Regions from separate parts of the Methylophilus sp. 5 genome, predicted to be linked through region 4. Evidence: predicted binding sites of a transcription regulator. Region 4 holds the regulator's gene; each other region holds the start of a gene.

Region 1 (3,583 bases), 110 kb from region 4:
GCCAGCAAGGCAGTTTCTGTGCTCAGCACTTTGGCTTCGGCCACCGCAATAGACGCTTCTGCCACGGTGTCTTCGTTCGGGTTGCGCTGCGCTTCGTCAATGTATTCACCCGCGCGCGCCAACAAAGCCTCTGTCGCATGCAGGCGAATCTGTAAATCACCGATGTCTTTAATGGTGTGTGGGTCTTCGTAACCATGCTCGAGCTCGGTATCGATCCAAGGGCGCGTGTAATTGCGCACAAAGTGCAGCGTATCTTTAAAGGCTGCGCGGGCAATGCCAGTGTCGACGGCGGCCTGGATAATTTGGGCCACCGGGCCCATGGCGGTCGGTCGGTCAAAGGCCAAATGGTGCGGCAACACATACTCGCTAGGCACAAAAATATTTTCCAGAATGGTGGTGCCGCTGGCGGTGGTGCGTTGGCCAAAGCTGGACCAGTCGTCAATGATGGTCAGGCCTTCGGCACCGGCCGGGACAAACGCCACCACGGTATTGTCGTGCTCATCTTTGGCTACCACTGGCACCCAGTCTGCCAGCAAGGCGCCAGAAGAATAGAATTTTTTGCCATTTAAAAAATAGCCACTGTTGGTCGGTGTGAGTTTGGTTTTGACGTCATTGACGCTACGGGTGCCGATTTCAGAGAAGGCATTGCCAAAGCGCACGCCTTGCAGCACCAGCTCATAAAAGTATTTCTTTTGAAACTCGGTGCCGTCCAGGCGCAGACCTTCCACCATATATAAATGGTTTTGCGGAATCTGGCCGATGCTAGGGTCGGCTTCGGCCACCGTGGCAATCACTTCGGCCAAGGTTTTGTTCGACACAAACGCGCCGCCATATTCTTTAGGCACGGTAATGCCCCATAAGCCGCTGCTAGAGAATAAATCCAGCTCTTGGCGCGGCAAACGTCTTTGCTGGTCGCGGATCACCGCTTCTTTAGCGATTTCACTGGCGACTTGTTTGGCCACGGTAATCGCCTCGGCATCGCTGGTGATGATGTGTGCCGGCTGGCGCGGCTGGTGATTAGGCAAATGCGCAATCTTGCTTGCATGTGCAGTCATATTGAATCCTTATCAAATAAACGTTGGGAATAAATGCGCTGTGCTCTCTCAAAAAGCAATTGCGCGTGACATTGCTACATTGCATTTAATATGCCAAGTGCTAAGTATTTGAATTTAAATGTGAATGTAAAAACTTGATGATGCCCCCGCCTCTATAGAAACAGTTTTCTGCTGAATGACTGCTGATTAATCAGCAGATGCAAGCCATCACTAGCAGGTGAAATGCAAACTCGTCTGCTGCTTTTTGAGAGAAGTTGCTGATATAGCAGCAGTGCATCAGCAAAACTAGCTTGAATTCAACAGGATAAATCGCGCCAAAAAACACCTAAGTGATTGAAATTTATAGGTAATGTTATCTGGCATGGATGCTGCTATGTATATCAGTGCGCTGGTCTGCCTGCGATTGAACACACAAAGCGGCAGCAGCACCCTTAATTAGGAGTCATGATGAGCCGTCCGTTAAAAGTCACTGCCGTGTCCGGTAGTTATAAATTGCCTTCCAGAACTGCTGCGCTGGTGGAGGCAATCACCCAGCAGTTGGGTAAGCAATTGCCTATTGATCTGCACCTGATCGAGTTAAGTGAAATAAGCAGCAGCCTGGTCGCGTCTTACGACCCCAAAGCGCTGCCGCTCAACGTGCAAAAAGATATTCAGGCGATTGAAACAGCCGACCTGCTAGTGGTGGCAACGCCGGTTTACCGCGCGTCTTATACCGGTTTGTTCAAACACCTGTTTGACTTGGTTGACTATGAAGCGCTGGTCGATGTGCCTGTGCTACTGGCTGCGACCGGTGGCAGTGAACGCCATGCCTTGATTATTGATCACGAGTTAAGGCCTTTGTTTAGCTTCTTTCAGGCGCTGACCTTGCCGATTGGTGTGTACGCCACCGAAGCAGACTTTGAAAATTACCAGGTGAAAAGTGAGGCCGTCACTGCGCGTATCGCGTTGGCCGTCGAGCGTGCCCTGCCTTTGCTCAAACATCGCGAGCTGATTAATAAAGACCGTTTGCTGGCGGTATAAGCCAAGCGACTATTTGGAGAATAAACATGAATACAGAAAACATTAAATTTGCCTATTGGGTGCCTAACGTCAGTGGCGGCCTGGTAGTGAGCAATATCGAGCAGCGCACCAGCTGGGATATCGACTACAACCGTAAATTAGCACAAATTGCCGAGAACGCAGGGTTTGAGTATGCCTTGAGCCAGATTCGTTTTACTGCGGGCTATGGTGCGGAGTTTCAGCATGAGTCTGTGTCTTTTTCGCATGCTTTATTAGCAGCAACCACCAAGTTAAAAGTGATTGCGGCGATTTTGCCTGGTCCGTGGAACCCGGTGCTGGCCGCCAAGCAACTGGCGACGATTGATCTGCTGACCGAAGGCCGTGTGGCGGTCAATATTGTGTCTGGCTGGTTTCGTGGCGAGTTTACCGCCATCGGTGAGCATTGGCTCGACCATGATGAGCGCTATCGCCGCTCTAAAGAGTTTATTGAGGCGCTCAAAGGCATCTGGACGCAGGATAATTTTACCTACCGTGGCGATTTCTATCGTTTTAGCAATTACACGCTGAAACCGAAACCATTGCAGCAGCCGCACCCGGAAATCTTCCAGGGCGGTAGCTCACGGGCGGCGCGCGATATGGCGGCCAGCGTGTCTGACTGGTATTTCACCAATGGCAATACGGTTGAGGGCATCAAGGCGCAAGTGGATGATATTCGTGCCAAGGCGGCAGCTAATAATCACAGCGTCAAAATCGGTGTCAATGCCTTTGTGATTGCGCGCGACACCGAAGAAGAAGCCAAAGCGGTGCTGGCAGAGATCATTGCCAAGGCCAACCCGGAGGCGGTGAATGCCTTTGGCCATGAAGTGAAAAACGCAGGCGCTGCCAGCCCGGAAAAAGAAGGTAACTGGGCGAAATCGACCTTTGAAGACCTGGTGCAATACAACGATGGCTTTAAAACTAATCTGATTGGCACGCCACAACAGATTGCTGAGCGCATTGTTGCGTTGAAAGCCGTTGGCGTTGATTTGATCTTATCCGGCTTTTTGCACTTTCAGGAAGAAGTGGCTTATTTTGGCGACAAAGTATTGCCATTGGTGCGTGCGCTTGAGGCGCAAAAATTGGCAAAAGCGGCTTAATCAACTTTGAAATGACCCCCTTATATGGCCGCTGAGACATTACCAAACTGGCTAGCCTGGCAGGCGCAACAACGCCCTGCCAGAGTGGCGATTCGTCACAAGCAACTGGGCATTTGGCAACAACGTAGCTGGCAAACCGTGCATGACTCGGTATTGCGTGCCGCCCGACTATTGCAGCAAAAAGGTTTTGCCAAGGGTGACACGCTCTTTTTACTGAGTGAGCCCCGGCCAGAAGCTTTATTGTTATCACTGGCGGCGCATTGGCTGGGCGGTGTGTCTGCACCGCTGGATGCCGCCTATGCGCAACCACAATTGCTGGATTTGTTGCATACGCTGCGGCCAGCCTTCGTGTTTGCTGAAGCGCAGGCAGAGGTCGATCAGGTGTTGTCAGCG
Region 2 (3,583 bases), 450 kb from region 4:
TGGCGTTTAGTAAATCAAGGTAATCCTCGAGCCGGGTGACCGGCGGCATAAAGATAAACAAGCGGCCTTTTCGCACTTGCACGCACAAGGCAGTATGAATAACCTCACGCGCAGTCGGCTGGCTGGTTTTATGTTTCAGCCTCACCTTAGGCAGCTTGGCGTCGCCAAGTACGGTCTGTTCGGCAAACGTATCCAGCGCAAACGCGGGCTCAATCTCAGCAGGCAGTTGCCATGGCAACGAAGACAATGGCAGCCGCAAACCCATGGGGGAGTCGCCAGCCAGCAGATAAAGATGTTCGCGCCGCAACGGCCACTTGCTGGTTAGCCACTCACCTGCCGCCTGCGACTCTACCGGCTTTAAGGGCATGACATAACCAACCACCTTACCCAAGCCCTGATTCAGCACATTGGCCAACTGCTTACGCTCGGCGCTGTCGGTCAAATCGGCTTTGAGCGGGTCAATATTGTGCGCTAATTGCTGCTCTTGCTGCGCCAATGACCACACGTCTTCATAGGCGGGCACCACACAGGCCGCGGGAAAGCCCAGCATATCGGCCAAATGCATAGCGAATGCCTGCCCCTGTTTTACAGTATAGCCATCGCGACTGCCCTCGGCAGAAAACAGGCTCGCATCGTGCCACACCGGTTTGCCATCGGGCCGCCAATACATATTAATGGCCCAGCGTGGCAACGGCTCGCCGGGATACCATTTACCTTGCCCATAATGCAAAAAGCCGTTAGTCGCGAACTGTGCTTTCAGTCGCAATGCCAGCTCACCAGCCAGCGCGCGCTTGTGTTCGCCGAGCGCCAGCGTGTTCCATTGTGCGCCATCCATATCATCAATTGAGACAAACGTCGGCTCACCGCCATGCGTCAGCCGCACATCCATCTTGGTCAATTGTTTATCGACCTGATCGCCCAGCTTCACAATGGCTTGCCAGTCCTGCTCGCTATAAGGCTTAGTCACACGCGGGTCTTCATGAATGCGCGTCACCGTCATTTGGTGGCTAAATGTCACCTCAGCCACATCCGTCAGGCCCACCACTGGCGCAGCCGAAGACGGCAGCGCCGTGCACGCCAGTGGAATATGTCCTTCACCTGCCATCAGGCCCGACGTTGGGTCTAGCCCGACCCAACCAGCGCCGGGCACAAATACCTCGGTCCAGGCATGCAGGTCAGTAAAGTCCACCGTGGTGCCGCTCGGGCCATCCAGCGCCTCCACATCGGCCTTGAGTTGGATTAAATATCCGGACACAAAACGCGCAGCCAAGCCAAGCTGGCGCATCACCTGCACCAGCAGCCAGGCAGAATCCCGGCATGAGCCAGTACGCTTTTGCAAGGTGTCTTCTGGTGTTTGAATGCCCGGTTCCATGCGCACGGTATAACCGATATGCCCCTGCAAGCGCTGATTGACGGCAACCAGAAAGTCAACAATGCCAACCGCTGGCTGTACGACTTCATGGCGAATGATGTCCATCCAGCGTTGCAGCAAAGGCCCCATCGGCTCCGCCTGCAAATAAGCGGTTAACTCAAAGGCCTGTTGCTCGGTATAGTTGAATGGAAACTGCTCGGCATATTTCTCAACAAAAAAATCAAACGGGTTGATTACCGTCATATCTGCCACTAAATCGACCGTAAAATCGAGTTCGCGCACCATTTCAGGGAATACAAACCTGGCAATATAATTGCCGTAAGGGTCTTGCTGCCAATTAATAAAGTGTTTTTCTGGATTCACGGTCAGTGAGTACGACAACACAGGCGTGCGCGCATGCGCAGCAGGCTTCAGGCGGACTTCATGCGGTGACAAATTGACCAGGCGGTCGAATTGATAACAGGTGCGGTGATGTAAAGCGACGCGAATAGCCACTGCATATCCTCATTGGAGTGATGATTTTAAGCAGTAAGATGCAGGAAATATGCCAGCTGTGCGCAGAAAGCCATAGGCACAGCTGAGAAAGAAAACTAACCGGGGCAGATGACTGGCAAGTGCTACTTGCCGCCACCGACCAGACTTTTCACGGCGCTGACCACATCGCCTGGCATGACCACAATTTTACTGTTGTTGGAATCCGCCATTTTTTGCAGCGATTGAATATAACGGTCACCAAGCAAAAACGTTGCTGAAGCATTATTTTCTTTGACAGCTTCAGTGATCATTTTAATTGCCTCAGCCGAGGCTTTGGCGCCCACCATTTGCGCCTCGGCATCTTTACGTGCCGCTTCCAGACGCGCTTCAGCATTCAAAATCAAAGACTGCTTGGCACCTTCGGCCTGGGTCACCACAGCCACACGCTCACGCTCGGCGGCCGCTTGCCTTTCCATCGCATCTTGCATATTGGCAGATGGCTTGATGTCCTGAATCTCGACACTTTTCACGGTCAGGCCCCAATCGAGCGCTTCATCAGCAATGGCCTCTTTCAACTCTGCCTTGATACGGTCACGTGAGGTGAGTGCATGATTGAGGTCCATACCCCCAATAATAGAGCGCAAACTGGTTTGCACCATATTGCGCATGGCCTCGCGAAAGTTTTCAATGCCGTATACCGCACGCTCAATGTTGGTGACTTTGATAAAAGCCACCGCATTGGCCAAAATCACCGCGTTATCGCGTGTAATCACCTCTTGCTCCGGCACATCCAGAATAATGTCTTTGGTGGTGACTTTATAGCTGACACTGCTGAAAATCGGGTTAATCACATGCAAACCCGGCGTTAAAATCCCGGCAAACTTGCCCAGACGCTCAACCACCCACTCTTCGCCTTGCGGCACAATGCGCACGCCTTTAACAATGGCAATGACCACTAATACGATGACGATGACACTCACTTCGGTCATAACAACTCCCTTGATTCAATTAATTAATGTGTGGCACTGGCGCAACCCGCAGGCTGTTACCTTCAACTGCCACCACTTTGGCCGCTTGCTGCTCGCCAATCGCTACATTGGCATGCGCAACCCATTCGCGGCTACCTAACACGCCCTGCGTAAACCGTATTTTCCCGGGCTGCAAAGGTGAGATCGCGACAGTCACAATGCCTTCGCGGCCAATCTCTTCACCCTGCGCCTGACCCACACGCAATGCAGGAGTGCGTTTTTCCAGTTTGCGTATCACGGCCAGCGCCACCGCAGATAACACCGCATAGTTCAAGGCTTGCAGGGCGAGCGGCATCTCGCTAAATATGGCGCACAATACCGCCATCACCAATGCGGCAATCCCCAGCCACAATAAATACAGTGTCCCCAGCAGCATTTCCAGGCACAGCAGCACGAGCCCCAGCCCACACCACCACCATAATGTCGTCATTCGCATACCCTTCCAACGAAATTGCAGCTCATGGTATCACTAGTTGTGTCAGAATGGTGCGTGATGAACCCGCCTGCACTCCTATCTCTCGACGCAGATCGCCCCACTCGCCTGCAGCAAATCAGCGCGTACTTTCCGCATGCGTCAGGCAACGATCTGGATGCGGCATGGCAAGGCGGCCGCATCAGCGCTTTGCAGCGACTACGGGACGTCAATGCTGAAGACTATGCGCGTAGCCGCAACCACCTGGCAGGTGCGGTGACCAGGCTTTCACCCTAT
Region 3 (3,583 bases), 320 kb from region 4:
GTCATCGCGTTCCAGTACCCAGGTATCTTTGGTGCCGCCGCCTTGTGAGGAGTTGACCACCAATGAGCCCTCTTTGAGGGCCACGCGCGACAAGCCGCCTGGCACCACGCTGACCGTTTTGCCAGACAGCACAAACGGGCGTAAATCAACATGCCGCGGCGCAATGCCTTGTTCGACCAGCGTCGGGCAGGTAGACAGTGCCAGTGTTGGTTGCGCAATATAATTAGATGGCTTGGAAACGATGCGTAACCTGAACTCTTCGATTTCCTGCTTGCTGGCAGTCGGGCCCACCAGCATGCCGTAGCCGCCGGAGCCTTGCACCTCTTTTACGACCAGCTCGGGCAGATGATCCAGCACGTAGGCTAGATCATCTTCCTTGCTGAGTTGATACGTAGGCACGTTCTGCAGGATGGGAGATTCACCCAGATAGAACTTAATCATCTCCGGCACGTAAACATACGTCGCCTTATCATCAGCTACGCCGGTGCCTACGGCGTTGGCTAACGTGACGCCACCATTGCGGTAGACGGAGAGCAGACCTGGCACGCCCAACAGGGAGTCGGGCTTGAACACCAGAGGGTCAAGGAAGTCGTCGTCGATGCGGCGGTAAATCACGTCCACCCTTTGCGGGCCTTGCGTGGTGCGCATGTAGACGGCGTTATTGCGGACAAACAAATCCTGGCCTTCCACCAGCTCGATACCCATTTGCTGGGCGAGGAAGGCATGTTCAAAGTAGGCGCTGTTATAAGCACCGGGTGAAAGTAACACCACGGTCGGGTCAGTGACACCGGTTTGTGCCACCGAGCGCAAATTATTGAGCAACACATGCGGGTAATGTTCGACCGGCGCAATCGGATATTTTTTAAATAAATCCGGGAACAGCCGCATCATCATTTTGCGGTCTTCCAGCATGTAAGACACGCCTGATGGTGTGCGCAAATTATCTTCCAGCACATAAAACTGCGATTCACTGGTGCGCACCAGGTCGATGCCTGCCACATGCGCGTAGACCTGGTTAGGCACCGTCACGCCCACCATTTCTGGCCGGTATTGCGAGTTGGTTAAAATGCTGTGCGGCACAATGCCAGCTTTGATGATTTCCTGCTCATGATAAATATCATGCAAAAACATATTGAGTGCGCGCACACGTTGTACCGCGCCTTTGGCCAAATGCGCCCATTCACTGGCTGAAATCATGCGTGGAATCACATCAAATGGAATCAGGCGCTCGGCACCATCTTCTTCACCATAGACGTTAAAGGTAATACCCACGCGGCGAAACAACACTTCAGCTTCGGCGCGCTTGGCTGCCAGCTGTTGTGTGGGTACATCACTTAACCAGCGGTTATACGCTTGGTAGATGGCCCGGACATTGCCCCCATAGCCCTGCATTTCATCAAAAAACTTTTTGGCGGATTGCGTCATGATGCTGGACCTTTGCCTTACTTGTAAAAATCAATTAAATAAGAGCAAGCCGTGTGCCAGCAATAAATACTGTTTTAAATCATATGGTTGAAGTTTTAACGGTGTTGTTACAAAAACAAAACGCACCATAGCGGTGCGTTTTTGAATCACGATTTTGGTGCAGCGCGAGCTGTTTATTCAATGTTTTGAATTTGCTCGCGCATTTGCTCTATCAGTACTTTCAGTTGCATAGAGACTTGTGTAGTTTCAATCGCGACTGATTTTGAGCCCAGTGTATTGGCTTCACGGTTCATTTCCTGCATCAAAAAGTCCAACTTTTTACCCATGGCGCCGCCAGCAGTGAGAATACGGTCCATTTCAACAATGTGTGATTGCAGGCGTGCCAATTCTTCATCTACATCAATGCGCTGTGCATACAGCACGATTTCCTGGCGCACGCGGTCGTCATCTGCCTGCATCGCTTCGCGCAGCTTGGCGGTCAGTTTTTCCTGATACTGGCTCACCAGCGCGGGCAACAGTGGTTTAACAATGCTGATTTGCTCACGCACGCCTTGCAGGCGGTCTAGCAACACTTGCTTGAGCTTTTCGCCCTCGCGCGCTCGCGCAGCAATCAACTCATCAATGCCCTGCGACAACCCGCTTTGTACACTTTGTGCCATGGCCTCGGCATCTGCCGCTTCAGTTTGCAGGACGCCTGGTAGTTTAAATACATCAACCAGGTTGATGGCTTGTGATTGTGGAAAGTGTTGTTGCAAATCTTTTAGCGTTTGTGCAATCTGCGTCACCATGGCCGGGTTGAGTGCGAGCGTGGTCGCTGCTGCGTCACTTTTGAGGCTCATCCGGCACTCAATTTTGCCGCGGCCAAGCCGGGTTTGCAGTTGCTCGCGAATCTGTGCTTCAAACTGGCGCAAGCTGTCTTCGATTTTGACATTGAGCTCCAGATAGCGATGATTAACCGCCCGTAGCTCAATCAGCAGCAAGCCGCCAGAAAACCGGGCTTCGCTCGCAGCAAAGCCGGTCATGCTTAAAATGGGTTGATTGTGAGTGGTTTTTTTTGCAGTCATTTTCGTAGTACCTTGGTGTCCTCGGGCAAACTGGGCGATTGTATCAAATGCGCTATTGATATGCGAAAATAGCACACAGACAAAAAGAAACACGCCATATTTGGCTGCTAGTACAGGGCGATTACTGCCCGTTACTGCGCCAGAATGCGGTGTTTCCCTTAATAAAAGCCATGATTGTGACGTTAAAGCGTTAGTGAAGCTCTCTAATAAATTTGATTTTGCCTTGCCGGTCGGCACTGCGCTGCATGACTACACCATTACCCGGGTGTTGAGTCTGGGCGGGTTTAGCTTCGTCTATCTGGCGCAAGACCCGCAAAAAAACACGGTTGCTATTAAAGAATATATGCCGGTGACACTGGCAGAGCGTGACGAACACACGCATATTCGCTCCAATGGCAAAAACGAAGCCGCCTACAAACATGGCATGAAGTGCTTTTTTGAAGAAGGGCTGGCGCTGGCCAATATCGAGCATAAAAATATTGTGCGCGTTAAAAACTTCTTTCGTGCCAATAACACGGTTTACATGGTGATGAAATACGAGCGCGGCAAGTCGCTGCAAGACTACATCATGGCGTTGTCGCAGCCAGTGCCCGAAAGCTTTTTGATCCGCATGTTTGTCGAGTTGCTCAATGGTTTGCGTGAGGTGCATACGCGCAAATTGCTGCATCTTGATATTAAACCGGCCAATATTTATATCCGCCTTGATGGCTCACCTGTGCTGCTGGACTTCGGATCGGCCCGCCAGGCCTTGTCGGAGGTGACGCTGGCGCCGACTTACACGCCGGGCTTCGCGCCGCCAGAGCAATATATAGACCGCAAGCACCTGGGCCCATGGAGTGATATTTACAGCATAGGCGCTAGTATGTACGCCTGCTTGCAGCGCGCTTCGCCGGTGGCGGCTAATGTACGGCTGAAAGACGATGCGCTGGTGCCTGCAACAGAGCTCGGTAAACAGATATACTCTGAAAAATTACTGACAATTATTGATGAATGCATGCAGCTGGATTATTTGTCGCGGCCGCAAAGCGTGTTCTCATTACAGAAAAAAATGATCGGCATCCGCGTGGTAGAAGATCCGCGTGGGTCGCTGGTGG
Region 4 (3,583 bases):
CCGCGAAAGCGCAACCTTAAAGACACCGGCCTTATGCAGACATCCGTTTCACCAGATCAGAACCATTTGCGTGTTAGCCACCTGAAAAAAGCCTATCAGGGGCGCACCGTGGTTAAAAACACCACGCTTGAGCTGCGCAGCGGCGAAGTGATTGGCTTACTGGGCCCAAATGGCGCCGGCAAAACCACCAGCTTTTATATGATTGTGGGCTTAGTCGCGCTGGATGATGGCAGCATTACGCTCAACGGGGCAGACGTGAGCCACGCACCCATGCATGAGCGCGCACGCATGGGCTTGGCCTATCTGCCACAAGAAGCCTCTATTTTTCGCAAAATGACGGTCACTGACAACATTTTGTCCATTCTCGAAACCCGCCCCCATACAGAAGAAGAGCGTGAAGCGCGGCTGGAGTCCTTGCTGGATCAGTTGCATATCCAGCATATTCGCAATAGTCAGGCAGTGAGTTTGTCCGGCGGTGAACGTCGCCGCGTCGAAATCGCCCGTTGCCTGGCGACCGACCCAAAATTCATTTTGCTGGATGAGCCGTTTGCCGGGATTGACCCGATTGCGGTGATTGAGATTCAAAAAATTATCCGCTACCTGAGCAGCCAGAATATCGGTATTTTAATTACAGACCACAACGTACGCGAAACCCTGGATATTTGTGACCGGGCTTATATCGTGAATGAAGGCGCCGTGTTTGCCGCGGGCACGCCCGACGAAATCATTCAAAACGAAGGCGTACGTGAAGTGTATCTGGGCAAGAATTTTAGGCTGTAACCCGTTATGAAGCAAAATCTGCAACTACGTATTTCGCAAAACCTGGCGCTCACCCCGCAGCTGCAACAGTCTATCCGCCTGTTGCAGCTCTCAACACTTGAGTTGAGCCAAGAGCTGGAAACCATCCTGCAGGAAAATCCGCTGCTGGAAATGGCCGACGGTGAAGAAGGCGAGTTTGAAGACAATAGCCCTACCGCGACCGCCGCGGCCGAGCAAGAGCTACCTGATGCAAGCTCGTTTGATGTTGCCACACAGGCGGAAATCACCGCACCCGCAGAAACCTTGCGCGAAGAGTTGCACGACCAACTTGGCGGCAACGAAGGCGAACAAGCCAATCTGAATGAAGAATTTTCACCGCCCGAGTTTGAAGACGACTACGAGGAGTTTGGCAGCACCAGCAATTGGGACGAAGCCGGTCGCAACAATATGGACGATGAAGACGGTGATTTTTCGCGTCAGGATGCCAGCAATACCAGCTTGCGCGAACACTTGATGAACCAGATACAACTGGCGCATTTGTCCAAACGTGACATGGACCTGGTGAAGTTTTTACTCGACGGTATTAATGATAATGGTTACCTGGAACAGGACTTACAAGAAATTGTCGACCTGCTGCCCCCAGAGCTGGAAGTTGAGTTGTTAGAGCTGGAAACCGCCCTTAAATTGATCCAGAACCTGGATCCGATTGGGGTTGGCGCGCGCGACCTGTGCGAATGCCTGCGCCTGCAATTACAAGCGCTCCCAGCAGACACGCCTTATTTGCGCATCGCTATGGCGATTGCCAAAGATCACTTAGCGCTGCTGGCCAACAAAGACTTTGTCAAACTGCGCAAACTGCTCAGTTGCGATGAAACCGCCCTTAAAGGTGCGCAACAACTCATCCGCCAGCAGAACCCCAAGCCTGGCAACGAATTCGCTACCTTTAGTCATGACCACTTTATCCAGCACGATGTGGTAGTCAAAAAAATCAAAGGCATCTGGATGGCGTCACTCAATGATGGCGTGATCCCCAAGCTGCGGATCAATCAATTGTATGCGGACATCCTTAAGCGCAACCGCGATAGTTCCGGCCAATATCTGCAAAGCCAGATGCAAGAAGCCAAATGGATGATTAAAAATATCCAGCAGCGTTTTTCTACGATCTTGCGTGTATCGCAAGCGATTGTAGACCGTCAACGCAACTTTTTTGAGCATGGCGAAATTGCCATGCGCCCCTTGGTATTACGTGAAATTGCCGAAGAGCTAGACTTGCACGAAAGCACCATTTCACGCGTGACGACGCATAAGTATATGCTCACACCGCGCGGGGTGCTGGAGCTTAAATACTTTTTTGGTAGCTCAGTCGCAACCGATGCTGGCGGCTCCTGCTCAGCGACCGCTATTCGCGCCTTAATCAAGCAAATGGTGGCCGAAGAAAATCAGAAAAAACCATTATCGGATAACCAAATTACCGATACGCTGGCGCAACAAGGCATTGTGGTCGCCCGCCGCACCATTGCAAAATATCGCGAGTCGCTGAGTATTCCGCCCGCAAATTTACGCAAGTCGCTGTAAAACAAAAAGGCCGCATCTGCGGCCTTTTTGTTGGTTACGAGTTTGTTATTTAATTGTGATTTTAGCAAACTTGCGCTTACCCACCTGGGCGACCACGGTCACGCCTTTTGCCACTGGCAGATTTTTATCATCCACCTTCACGCTATCCAGCTTTACCCCGCCCTGCTGCACAGCGCGCATGGCTTCACTAGTGCTTTCTACCAAGCCAGCCTGTTTCAGCAATTGGCTGATGCCAATACTGTCACCCTCAATCGTCACCTCTACCTGTGGCACATCATCAGGAATACCGCCTTTGGCGCGGGTTTGAAAATCTTGCCAGGCTTTTTCAGCCGCGGCCTGGCCGTGAAAGCGGGCCACGATTTCTTGCGCAAACCCGACTTTGATATCGCGCGGGTTTTCACCCCCCGCCACTTGCGCTTTCCACTGGGCAACAGTATCTAATGAAGCGAACGACAACAAATCAATATAACGCCACATCAATGCATCAGAAATAGACATGATTTTGGCAAAAATAGTCTCGGGCGCCTCGCTAATACCAATATAGTTACCCAGCGACTTGGACATTTTATTCACGCCATCCAGGCCCTCCAGCAACGGCATCATCAACACACATTGTTGTGACTGCCCAGCCTGTTTTTGCAGCTCACGGCCCATTAGCAGGTTAAATTTCTGGTCGGTGCCGCCCAATTCCAAATCTGCCCGCAATGCCACTGAATCATAGCCTTGCAACAAGGGATACAAGAACTCGTGAATTGCAATCGGCTGGTTGCCTTTAAAGCGCTTGGAGAAGTCATCACGCTCCAGCATGCGCGCCACTGTATGGCTGGCAGCTAACTTGATCATACCGGCCGCCCCCAGGTCACTTAACCATGCCGAGTTAAACACAATCTCGGTTTTGGCCGGGTCTAAAATCTTAAACACCTGCTCGGAGTAAGTGTCGGCATTGGCTTTCACCTGCTCAACCGTTAACGGCGGGCGCGTCGTACTCTTACCGGTCGGATCACCAATCATGCCGGTAAAGTCACCAATCAGAAACAAAATCTGGTGACCCAGATCCTGCAACTGGCGCAATTTATTAATCAGCACAGTGTGGCCCAGGTGCAAGTCTGGCGCAGTTGGGTCAAAGCCCGCTTTAACGCGCAGCGGTTTGCCGGTTTTCAGCTTTTCAATCAGCTCTTGCTCGATCAACAGCTCATCGGCACCACGCTTGATAATGGCCAGTGCATTTGCAATGGCTGGGTTCAAAGCT

Evidence for each region. Region 4 encodes sigma-54, which starts transcription at its own class of promoters, with help from an activator protein. Its sites were predicted from a motif close to TGGCACNNTTCCTGCT; they were not measured.
Region 1: METH5_RS0105335 (SfnB family sulfur acquisition oxidoreductase) is a predicted target of sigma-54. The motif match lies at 1,136-1,151, and genes of this name have one in related genera.
Region 2: METH5_RS0106850 (DUF2126 domain-containing protein) is a predicted target of sigma-54. The motif match lies at 1,907-1,922, and genes of this name have one in related genera.
Region 3: METH5_RS0106230 (circularly permuted type 2 ATP-grasp protein) is a predicted target of sigma-54. The motif match lies at 1,469-1,484, and genes of this name have one in related genera.

What each region holds. Positions count from the first base shown of each region.
Region 1 covers NZ_KI911560.1:1,120,664-1,124,246, reverse strand. Annotated here, with positions in the region: gene METH5_RS0105335 (SfnB family sulfur acquisition oxidoreductase) at 1-1,055, opposite strand, end outside; gene msuE (FMN reductase) at 1,500-2,075, shown strand; gene sfnG (dimethylsulfone monooxygenase SfnG) at 2,102-3,190, shown strand; gene METH5_RS0105315 (AMP-binding protein) at 3,215-3,583, shown strand, end outside.
Region 2 covers NZ_KI911560.1:1,456,834-1,460,416, reverse strand. Annotated here, with positions in the region: gene METH5_RS0106850 (DUF2126 domain-containing protein) at 1-1,867, opposite strand, end outside; gene METH5_RS0106845 (SPFH domain-containing protein) at 1,990-2,835, opposite strand; gene METH5_RS0106840 (NfeD family protein) at 2,855-3,304, opposite strand; gene METH5_RS0106835 (FAD-binding domain-containing protein) at 3,335-3,583, shown strand, end outside.
Region 3 covers NZ_KI911560.1:1,322,053-1,325,635, forward strand. Annotated here, with positions in the region: gene METH5_RS0106230 (circularly permuted type 2 ATP-grasp protein) at 1-1,425, opposite strand, end outside; gene METH5_RS0106240 (YicC/YloC family endoribonuclease) at 1,599-2,489, opposite strand; gene METH5_RS0106245 (serine/threonine-protein kinase) at 2,683-3,583, shown strand, end outside.
Region 4 covers NZ_KI911560.1:1,005,885-1,009,467, forward strand. Annotated here, with positions in the region: gene lptA (lipopolysaccharide transport periplasmic protein LptA) at 1-20, shown strand, start outside; gene lptB (LPS export ABC transporter ATP-binding protein) at 34-780, shown strand; gene METH5_RS0104780 (RNA polymerase factor sigma-54) at 787-2,334, shown strand; gene tyrS (tyrosine--tRNA ligase) at 2,380-3,583, opposite strand, start outside.